2 regions of the Nocardiopsis baichengensis YIM 90130 genome follow, and region 2 is predicted to be linked to the other one. Evidence: riboswitches for the same ligand, from Rfam matches in the RefSeq annotation. Region 2 holds a riboswitch; the other holds the start of a gene.
What was found. Region 2 has a riboswitch for S-adenosylmethionine ahead of thrC (threonine synthase). Riboswitches for the same ligand answer to the same signal wherever they lie in the genome.
Positions count from the first base shown of each region.

Region 1: linked by a shared signal. The riboswitch ahead of C892_RS0114515 (aminotransferase class V-fold PLP-dependent enzyme) and the one ahead of thrC (threonine synthase) in region 2 are both predicted to bind S-adenosylmethionine.

Region 1 covers NZ_ANAS01000016.1:12,485-17,526, forward strand. Annotated here, with positions in the region: gene C892_RS0114505 (CaiB/BaiF CoA transferase family protein) at 1-1,191, opposite strand, end outside; gene C892_RS0114510 (DUF3870 domain-containing protein) at 1,199-1,573, opposite strand; SAM riboswitch class IV at 1,879-2,004, shown strand; gene C892_RS0114515 (aminotransferase class V-fold PLP-dependent enzyme) at 2,102-3,445, shown strand; gene C892_RS0114520 (SAM-dependent methyltransferase) at 3,979-4,719, shown strand; gene C892_RS0114525 (DinB family protein) at 4,716-5,042, shown strand, end outside.
Region 2 covers NZ_ANAS01000005.1:109,970-115,011, forward strand. Annotated here, with positions in the region: gene groL (chaperonin GroEL) at 1-691, opposite strand, end outside; gene C892_RS0104090 (MoaD/ThiS family protein) at 988-1,263, opposite strand; gene thrC (threonine synthase) at 1,326-2,597, opposite strand; SAM riboswitch class I at 2,611-2,753, opposite strand; gene C892_RS0104100 (alpha,alpha-trehalose-phosphate synthase (UDP-forming)) at 2,979-4,415, shown strand; gene C892_RS0104105 (GrpB family protein) at 4,387-4,965, opposite strand; gene C892_RS0104110 (S8 family serine peptidase) at 5,040-5,042, opposite strand, start outside.

The DNA.
Region 1 (5,042 bases), on a different contig from region 2:
CGAGGCCAGGCGGAACCCGGCGCGGACGGTGTCCAGCGGCCCGGCGGTGGGGTGGTCGACCCGCACCAGCACGTCGTCCCCGGCGGACTGGGCGGCCTGCACCGCGTCCAGGGGGCCGCGCACCTGCCCGGCCGGGACCCCGGCCGCCAGGAGCAGCTTCAGCCACTCGGCGGCGGGGCGGGCCCGCAGCTCGGCCTCCAGCTGGGGGATGAGCGCGTCCCGGTTGCGGATCCGGTCCGGGTTCCCGGCGAAGCGCGGGTCGGCGCCCAGGTCGGGGCGTCCCAGCACCTCGCACAGCCGCTGGAACAGCCCGTCGTTGCCGGCGGCGACCACGATGTCGGCGTCGGCGGTGCCGAACACCTGGTAGGGCACCACGGTGGAGTGGGCGTTGCCCATGCGCGGCGGCTCGGCGCCGGTGACCAGCGCCTGCTGGGCGATGTTGACCAGGCCCGACAGGGCCGAGTTGATGAGCGAGACCTCCACGTGCTCGCCCTGCCCGGTGGTGCGGGCGCGCAGCAGCGCCCCCAGGATCGCCACCGCGGCGTTGAGGCCGGAGAGCACGTCGGTCATGGCCACGCCCACCTTGGAGGGCGGGCCGTCCGGCTCGCCGGTGATGCCCATCAGCCCGCTCTCGGCCTGGACGAGCACGTCGAAGGCGGGGCGGTCGGCGGGGGTGTGCTCGGGGCCGAAGCCGCTGATGGAGCAGTACACCACGGCGGGGTTGCGCTCCCGGACCTCGGCGTAGCCCAGGCCCAGGCGCTCGGCCACGCCCGGGCGGAAGTTCTGGATCACCACGTCGGAGCGGGCGCACAGCTCCTGTACGGCCGCCCGCCCGGCGGGGTCCTTGACGTCCGCCGCCAGGCTCCGCTTCCCGCGGTTGACGGCCAGGTAGTAGGCGGCCTCCCCGCCGGCGTGGGGTGGGCCCCAGGCGCGGGTGTCGTCGCCGCGCCCGGGGTGCTCCACCTTCACCACCTCGGCCCCCAGGTCGGCCAGGAGCATGGTGGCGTAGGGGCCGGCGAGGACCCGGGACAGGTCGGCCACCCGGACCCCGGCCAGGGGGCCCTGGGCCTGCGGTGCCCCGTCGGCCGGCGCCTCGGGTCGCGCGCCGCCGTCGGGAGTGCGGCCGCCGCTGCCGGGACCGCGGTCGGACTCGTGCTCGTCGTGTGCGTCGGTGCGGTTCGTCGGGCTCATCCCTCGCTCACTCGGTCGGCTGCTCGCCGCCGCGCTGTTCGCGCAGCTGGTGGTAGGTCTCCAGGCAGCGCCGCAGCGCCGTGGTCAGGGCGGCGCCGGACTGGCCGGCGTAGCGGGTGCGCACGCGCTCGGAGATCTCGGGCAGGTCCTCGGTGACCGACAGGCCCTCGACGAGCGCGCGGAAGAACTGCTTGGCCAGGTCGGTGAGGAGCGTGGTGTCGGCGGCGACGATGCGCCCGTCCGTGACGTTGACGGCGAGCACCACGCCGAGGCGCTCGTACTGGGAATGGCTCGCGACCGCGTCGGGCAGGCGGGCGTACCCCGAGACGAGGACGACGTCGGGGTCGGCGAGCAGAGCGCGCGTGTGGTCGTGACCGTGCACGGTGTGGGCCCTTTCCGTTTCCAGGCAGCATGAGGCTCCGTAGGGCTGGAGTCTCGCGCCTGGCAGGGCGACCTGGGAAGGCAGGGCGCCCTCAGCGGGAGGGCAGTCGTCCAAGTATCCCCGCAACCGGTGCACCGCTGTCAATGCTGCGGTGCGGCCGTGTGCCGGAGGCGGGGGATCGGCGATCCCGTCGACGTCCAGGCGCATCCCGTCGACCGGACCCCGGGCCGGCTCCTCCGCGCCGACACCGTCACCACGGCCCCGCCTTGCGCAGAACCGGACACGGTGCGCTATAGTCCCGCATAGGTCATGAGCGCCAGCGCGAAGCCCCGGCTTGCTGGCCGGCAACCCTCCACCGCGGTGGGGTGCCCCGGGTGAGGACCAGGTCGAGACACGACCGATGGACGCAACGTGTCAGGCAAGCGCGGACCCCCGCGGGTTCGAGCCGGAGACACCGCCGTGCGCCGATGCCGCCGCGCGGGGACGCTCCCGGCTCCTCGGGGTCCCGATGACCCCTGAGGAGCAGTGATGACCGCAGTCGCCGAGAACCCCGCCCCCTCCGCCGTCCCCGCCGCCCGTGCGTGCGGCGCCGACGCGCCCGCCGTGCTCGGCACCGGGCTGTCGGTGCCGCTGGCCTCCGGCGGCACCGCCGAGTACGCCAACTTCGACTACGCGGCCAGCGCGCCCTGCCTGGAGGCGGTCCGCGGCGAGCTGGACGAGGCGCTGCCGCTCTACGCCAGCGTGCACCGCGGCGCCGGGTACCTGTCGCAGGTCAGCACCGCCGCCTACGAGCGGGCCCGGCGCACCGTCGCCCGGTACACCGGGGTGCGCGACGACGACGCGCTGGTCTTCGTGCGCGGCACCACCGACGCCCTCAACCTGCTGGCGCGCTGCCTGCCCGAGGGGTGCACGGTGGTGGTCTTCGCCGCCGAGCACCACGCCAACCTGCTGCCCTGGGAGCACCAGGGGAGCCGGGCCGGGCGGGTGGTGCGCCTGCCGCTGCCGCGGAGCCCGCAGGAGGCGGTGCGCGCGGCGCGCGAGGCGCTGCGGGCCGCCCCGGAGGGGCCCCGGCTGCTGTGCGTGACCGCGGCCTCCAACGTCACCGGCGAGATCTGGCCGGTGCGCGAGCTGGCCGAGGCGGCCCGCGCCGAAGGCGCCCGCATCGCGGTGGACGCCGCCCAGTACGTGCCGCACCGCCGCTTCGACCTGGCCGAGACCGGGGCCGACTACGTCGCCTACTCCGGGCACAAGCTCTACGCCCCGTTCGGGTCGGGCGTGCTGGCCGGGCGCGCCGACTGGCTCCGCGAGGCCGCCCCCTACCTGGCGGGCGGAGGTGCCACCGGCAACGTGACCGACGCGGACGTGCGCTGGAACGACCTGCCGGCGCGGCACGAGGCGGGCAGCCCGAACGTGCTGGGCGCGGTGGCGCTCGCCGCCGCCTGCCGGACCCTGCAGGAGGCCGGCCAGGAGCGCCTGCACGCCCGCGAGGAGGCGCTGCTGCGGCGGCTGCGGGCCGGGCTGGCGGCCGTCCCGGGGGTGCACGACCTCTCGCTGTGGGACCGCGGGCACCCGCGGGTGGGCATCGTGTCGTTCGTGGTGGACGGGGTCCCGGCGGGGCTGCTGGCGGCGGCCCTGTCGGCCGAGCACGGGATCGGCGTGCGCGACGGGCTGTTCTGCGCCCACCCGCTGACCCGGTACCTGCTGCCGGAGGGGCACGGGCAGGCGGTCCGCGCCAGCATCGGCCTGGGCACCACCGAGGAGCACGTCGACCGCCTCGTCGCCGCGGTGGCCGCCCTCGCGGACCGGGGTCCGCGGCTGGAGTACCGCGACGACGCCGGCCGACTGGTCCCCGTGGAGCCCTCCGAGGCGTGAGCCGGGCCGTGGGCGCGTCGGTCGGCGCGCCCACCGGCAGGCCCACTGCGGGTCCGGGCAGGTCCACCGGACGGCCCCATGACAGGGCGACCCTCCTACCGGAGTCCGGGGCGGGACCCCTATTCACTCCTGCCCCAATCTTCGCGGGTGGCTTGTTCGGGATGACTTCGGTCAAAACTTCTCTAACAAGGATTCCCGGGTGCGAAATAGGGCGGGTGTCCCTGGCGGACGGGCGCCGGCGGGCGGCCGCGGACCGTGACGGCCCGACCGGCGGGATGCGGGCGCGCATGCCGGTCCGCGGGCGGTCGAGTGGGCGGGGAGTCCGCCGGTCGGCGGGTATCCGTGCAGGTGGGTGGGTGCCTCCGCGCGCGTGCGGCGCGGTGCGAGGCCGCGCCGGATCCGGTCGGCGGAAGCGGCGCCGAACTCTCTCGATCCGGAAAAGAGCCGTTCATTCTCGGTGAATTTATCGCCGGGTGAATGACCTACCTCACAACAGGTAACATCGATCGCCAAAGGACTTCGGGAGCGCGATCGTGACTGATGAGTGGCCGGCCCAGCCGATCGTCGAGGACCACAGGATCCCCGACGTGCCCCGACCCCGTGTTGTCGGCCTGGACGGCCGGCCCGCCCCGCTCCGGGCGGCCGCCCCACCTGCCGCACCGGCCCCACCGGCGTCCGCCGCCGACCCGCTCGACCGCACCCGCCTGGCCTTCGCCGCCCGGGCCGCCCGCTACCTCGCCGCCGACGCCGGGGTCCGCCAGTTCGTCGACCTCTCCTCGGGACTGCCCACCTGCGACGCGGTCCTCTCCGCCGCGGGGGAGGGCCGCTCCGGTGTGCGCGCCCTCTACGCCGACGCCTCCAACGGCCCCGCCCTGCACGCCGGCGCCTCCCCGCACCGGGCGGCGGCGCCGGTGGTGTCCCTGTCCTGTTCCTCGCCGCACACCCTGGTGGAGCGGCTGCGAACGTGCGGGCTCGTCGACTTCGACGAGCCCGTCTGCGTTCTGCTGCTCGACACCGCCCCCGGGACCGGCGGACCCGGACCCGCCCCCGCCCTGCTGGCCGCGCTGCACGACGCCCTCGGGCCGGGCGGCCACGTGCTCGCCACCTTCCCCGAGGAGCGGCGGCACGACCGTGCGGCGCGCGCGCTCGCCCCGTTCGCGCCGCTGGAGCCCGGACTGGCCGACATCACGTGGTGGCCCTACCCCGACGAAGAGGTCGCCGCCGAGGGCAGCGGCATCGCCGGGGCCGTGGGCAGGAGGGACGGTAGCCGATGACCTCGCTCGACTGGCCCACCGAGGTTCTCGGCCAGCTGGAGTTCTACTGGGACGCCTCGCTGCGCCCCCGGCTGGACGGCCTCGGCGACGACGAGTTCTTCTGGGAACCGGTCGAACCGTGCTGGTCGGTGCGCCCGCGCCCGGACGGCACGTTCGCCGCCGACTGGGACTGGCCCGAACCGGACCCGCCGCCCTTCACCACCCTCGCCTGGCGGCTCGGGCACATCATCGTCGGCGTGCTGGAGCTGCGGGTGGACCACCACTTCGGCGACGGCACCCTCTCCCTGGCCGACGCCGCATGGCCGGGCGGCGCGGAGGAGGCT
Region 2 (5,042 bases):
CGTTGTTGTTGGAGATCTTGGAGTTGACGATCAGGATGTAGGGGTCCTCGAGGACCGTCTCCATCCGCTCCAGGTCGGTGGCGAAGTAGGGCGAGATGTAGCCCTTGTCGAAGCGCATGCCCTCGGCGAGCTCGAGCTCCAGACCGAAGGTCTGGCCCTCCTCGACCGTGATGACGCCTTCCTTGCCGACCTTGTCCATCGCCTCGGCGATGACCTCGCCGATCTGGGCGTCGCCGGCGGAGATGGAGGCGGTGGAGGCGATCTGCTCCTTGGTCTCCACGTCCTTGGAGAGCTTGGCCAGCTCCTCGCTGATGCGGGAGACGGCGGACTCGATGCCGCGCTTGAGGCCGATCGGGTTGGCGCCCGCGGCGACGTTGCGCAGGCCCTCGCTCACCATGGCCTGGGCCAGGACGGTGGCGGTGGTGGTGCCGTCACCCGCGACGTCGTCGGTCTTCTTGGCGACCTCCTTGACGAGCTCGGCGCCGATCTTCTCGTACGACTCCTCGAGCTCGATCTCCTTGGCGATGGAGACGCCGTCGTTGGTGATCGTGGGGGCGCCCCACTTCTTCTCCAGAACGACGTTGCGGCCCTTCGGGCCGAGCGTGACCTTCACGGCGTCAGCGAGCGTGTTCATGCCGCGCTCAAGGCCGCGACGGGCTTCCTCGTCGAACGCGATCAGTTTGGCTGCCATAGACTTCCTGTCCTCCCGGGACGGGCTGATACGCGAAGGGAACGAGCCGACGCCCGCGACGGACGACCGCGGTCCGCCGGCTGTCCGGCCGCCGGCGCCCGCGGCCTCATCGTCTCGATCCTGGTTAGCACTCACTCGATCGGAGTGCTAACGATCCCCTTTTTAGCACTCCCCCATGGCGAGTGCAAACGGCCCCGGACAAGGTTCCTCTCCTGATGACCCGCAGGTCAAACAGCACATGAACGGGCCGCGCCCGGCAGTGCCGGACGCGGCCCGTGCGCGGTCGACCGGTCGGGTCAGCCCCCGGCCACCGCCGGGATGATGGAGACCTCGACGCCGTCCTTGGTGGCGGTGTCCAAGCCCTCCGCGAAGCGCACGTCCTCGTCCCCCACATAGACGTTGACGAAACGGCGGATCTTCCCGGCGTCGTCCAGGATGCGGGCGCGGATGCCCGGGTGGTTGGCGTCCAGGTCGGCCAGGACCTCCTTCAGGGTCGCGCCCTCGGCGGTGACCTGGGAGGCGTCCTGGGTGTAGGTGCGCAGGATGGTGGGGACGCGAACGCTCACGCTCATGGTGCGGGTACTCCTCGGGTGTCGGTGGTGCGGCGGTTCTCGGGGCGGCGGGTCCGGCCGGGTCAGGCCAGCCCGGCCTCGCGGAACGCGCCCAGGGAGGGCTTGATGGTGGCGGTGACGCCGGCGTCCACCGCGTTCAGGGTCTTCAGGCCGTCGCCGGTGTTCAGCACGACCGTCTCCTTGGCCGGGTCGACCGCGCCCTCGGCCAGCAGCTTGCGCAGTACGCCGGTGGTCACGCCGCCGGCCGTCTCGGCGAAGACCCCCTCGGTGCGCGCCAGCAGGGAGATCGCCTCGACGACCTCGGCGTCGCCGACGTGGCCGACCGCGCCGCCGGTGCGCCGGCACACGTCCAGCACGTAGGGGCCGTCCGCCGGGTTGCCGATCGCCAGCGACTTGGCGATGGTGTCCGGCTTGACCGGCTGGATGACGTCGTGGCCCTCCTCGTAGGCCCGGGCGACCGGGGAGCAGCCGGTCGCCTGGGCGCCGAACACCTTGTAGGGGCGGTCCTCCACCAGGCCCAGCGCGATGAGCTCGCGGAAGCCCTTGTCGATCTTGGTGAGCTGGGAGCCCGAGGCGATGGGCACCACGATCTGCTCCGGCAGGCGCCAGCCCAGCTGCTCGGCGATCTCGTAGGCCAGCGTCTTGGAGCCCTCGGCGTAGTAGGGCCTCAGGTTGACGTTGACGAAGCCCCAGCCCTCGCCGACCGGGTCGCCGATCAGCTCCGAGCAGAAGCGGTTCACGTCGTCGTAGGTGCCGTCGAGGGCCACCAGGCGGCCGCCGTAGACCGCGGCCATGACGACCTTGCCCTCCTCCAGGCCGGCCGGGATGAACACGCAGGACTCGAAGCCGGCGCGCGCGGCGGCCGCGCCCACGGCCCCGGCCAGGTTGCCGGTGGAGGAGCAGGACAGGGTGGTGAAGCCGAAGTTGCGGGCGGCCTCGACGGCCATGGCCACAACGCGGTCCTTGAAGGAGTGCGTGGGGTTGCCTGAGTCGTCCTTGACGTGCAGCGCCTCCATCCCCAGCTCGGAGGCGAGGCGGTCGGCGCGCACCAGCGGCGTCAGGCCGGGGTTCATGTTGGGCAGCTCGGCCACGCGCGCGGGGACGGGCAGCAGGGGGGCGTAGCGCCAGACGTTGTTCGGGCCGGCCGCGATCCCCTCGCGGGTGACCTCGCCGAAGTCGTAGGCGACCTCGAGGGGGCCGAAACAGAACTCACAGGCGAAGCGGGGGCCGAGCTCGTAGCGCTCGCCGCACTCACGGCAGGACAGGGCGGCTGCGGGGCCGAAGGGGCGGGCGGCGGTGCCGGCGGTCGCGGCTTCCGGGGCGCTGATCGCCATCGCGAGGCATCTCCTCTCATCTTTCCTGGCGACCGATCTGGCCCCAGGCCGGAGTTGGCACCTGCCCCGGCCGCCTCGCGGTTTTCACGAGCGCATTGAGCCGGGATGGTTGCCGGGGCTTCGCAGGGCCGGTCCCTCCACCCCTCTGGATGAGCGATATTCGGTTGTGGTCACACTGTTGTCGACGGATTCGGTTGGGAATCCGCTCATGACTGTAACGGACCTTCCGCCCGGTTTTCCATCCATGGTGACCCGGATAACACTCATGGCGCACGCCACACCCCTGTCGGCCTCCCGAGGCCTGCAGCGGGTTTGCGCTCCTGCGCGCACGGCGAGACCTACAACACCCCGAACCGGCTTTCCCGAGAGGTGAACGTTCAGGTGGACAAGGCACAGATCCTCGTCGCGTCCAACAGAGGACCGGTGTCCTACTCGGTCGACGATGCCGGAGCGCTCTCGCACCGGCGCGGGGGCGGAGGGCTGGTCTCCGGTCTGAGCGCCGCGGCCGAGCAGGGCGACACCCTGTGGGTGTGCGCCGCGCTCTCCGGCGCCGACCGCACGGCCGCATCGCAGGCCCCCGACGGCCGTATCGACCGCACCACCGACCTGGGCGGCCTCCGGGTCAAGATGATCGACATCCCCCAGGACGTCTTCGACAACGCCTACACCGGCATCGCGAACTCCACCCTGTGGTTCGTCCAGCACATGCTCTACGAGACGCCGTCGAAGCCCGCCTTCGACGCCGGGTTCCAGGAGCGCTGGGAGGACTACCGGTCCTACAACGCGGCCTTCGCCGAGGCGCTGCTGACCGGCGCGGCGGACGGAGCGCGCGTCGCCGTGCAGGACTACCACCTGGCCCTGCTGCCCCGGATGCTCCGGGGGCGCCGCCCCGACCTGCGCATCGCGCACTTCTCCCACACGCCCTGGGCGCCGCCCGAGTACTTCCGCATGCTGCCCACCGGGGTGCGCCGCGAACTGCTGGAGGGGATGCTGGGCGCCGACCACCTCGGCTTCCTCAGCCCGCGCTGGGCCGACGCCTTCCTGCGCTGCTGCGCCGAGTTCCTGCGGGCCGAGGTCGACCGGGGACGGCGCACCATCGAGTACGGCGGCCGGATCATCTCGGTGGGCGTGCACGCCCTGGGCGCCGACGCCGAAGGACTGCAGCGCCGCGCGGCCGAGCCGGACGTGGCCGAGCGCGCCGAGGCGCTGCGCGAGCGGGTCGGCGACCGCCGCCTCATCGTCCGGGTCGACCGCACCGAGCTGTCCAAGAACATCGTGCGCGGCCTGGAGGCCTACCGGGAGCTGCTGCGCACCCGCCCGGAGTGGCACGGGCGGGTGACGCACCTGGCGTTCGCCTACCCCAGCCGGACCGACGTGCCCGAGTACCGCGAGTACACCGAGCAGGTCCGGATGCTGGCCAAGGAGATCGCCGACGAGTTCGGCACCGCCGACTGGACGCCGCTGGTGCTGGAGGTTCAGGACGACTTCCCGCGCTCGCTGGCGGCCTTCTCCATGGCCGACGTCCTGGTGGTCAACCCGATCCGCGACGGGATGAACCTGGTGGCCAAGGAGGGGCCGGTGCTGTCCCGGGACGGCTGCGCGCTGGTGCTGTCGTCCGAGGCGGGCGCCGCCGACGAGCTGGCCGACGACGCCCTGACGGTCAACCCCTACGACGTGAGCGAGACGGCCGAGGCGATGCACCGGGCCCTGGCGATGCCGGCCGAGGAGCGCAGCGCGCGCTGCTCCCGCCTGGTGGAGCGGGCGTCCGCGCTGCCGCCCGCGCGCTGGTTCAGCGACCAGCTCCGGGCGCTCGGCTGAGGATCTCCTCGATCACCCCGGTCTTGGCCTCGGAGTAGTCCTGGACGCTGTCCCGGAACCGCTCGGCGAGCTCGCGCTTGGTGCGCTCGTAGAGGCCGCGGTCCCCTGCGTCGGCGCGGAGCCGGTCGCGCAGGGCCAGCATGCGCCGCGGTTCCGCGCCGTCGGCGAAGACGTGCAGGTTCATGGTGACGCCGGGGCCCTTGAAGACCCGGTGGTCGTGGAAGTCCGGCTCGGCGAAGTGCAGGGTGTAGCCCGCCTTCTCCAGCGCGGGGCGGTAGGCGTCCTCCTCGGCGGGGTCGCCTACCAGCAGCAGCACGTCGACACAGGGTTTGGCCGCCAGGCCGGGCACGGCGGTGGAACCGACGTGCTCGACGGCCAAGACGGCATCGCCCAGGGTCTCGCGGACCCGCTCGGCCTCGCGCTGGAACAGGTACGGCCACTTGGGGTCGTACTCGGTCAGGACCACGCGCTCTTCCGAACGGTCGAAGTGGCTGCCCCGCGCCTCACCGCGCACAGGCAGCCGTCCGGGGGATTCACTGGTGGGGGACATGGGGGGAGTCTCATGACCTGCGCCGCGCACGTCAACCCGGTCTCTCTTCAGGACACCCGGGCCGACCCGCCCCGCTA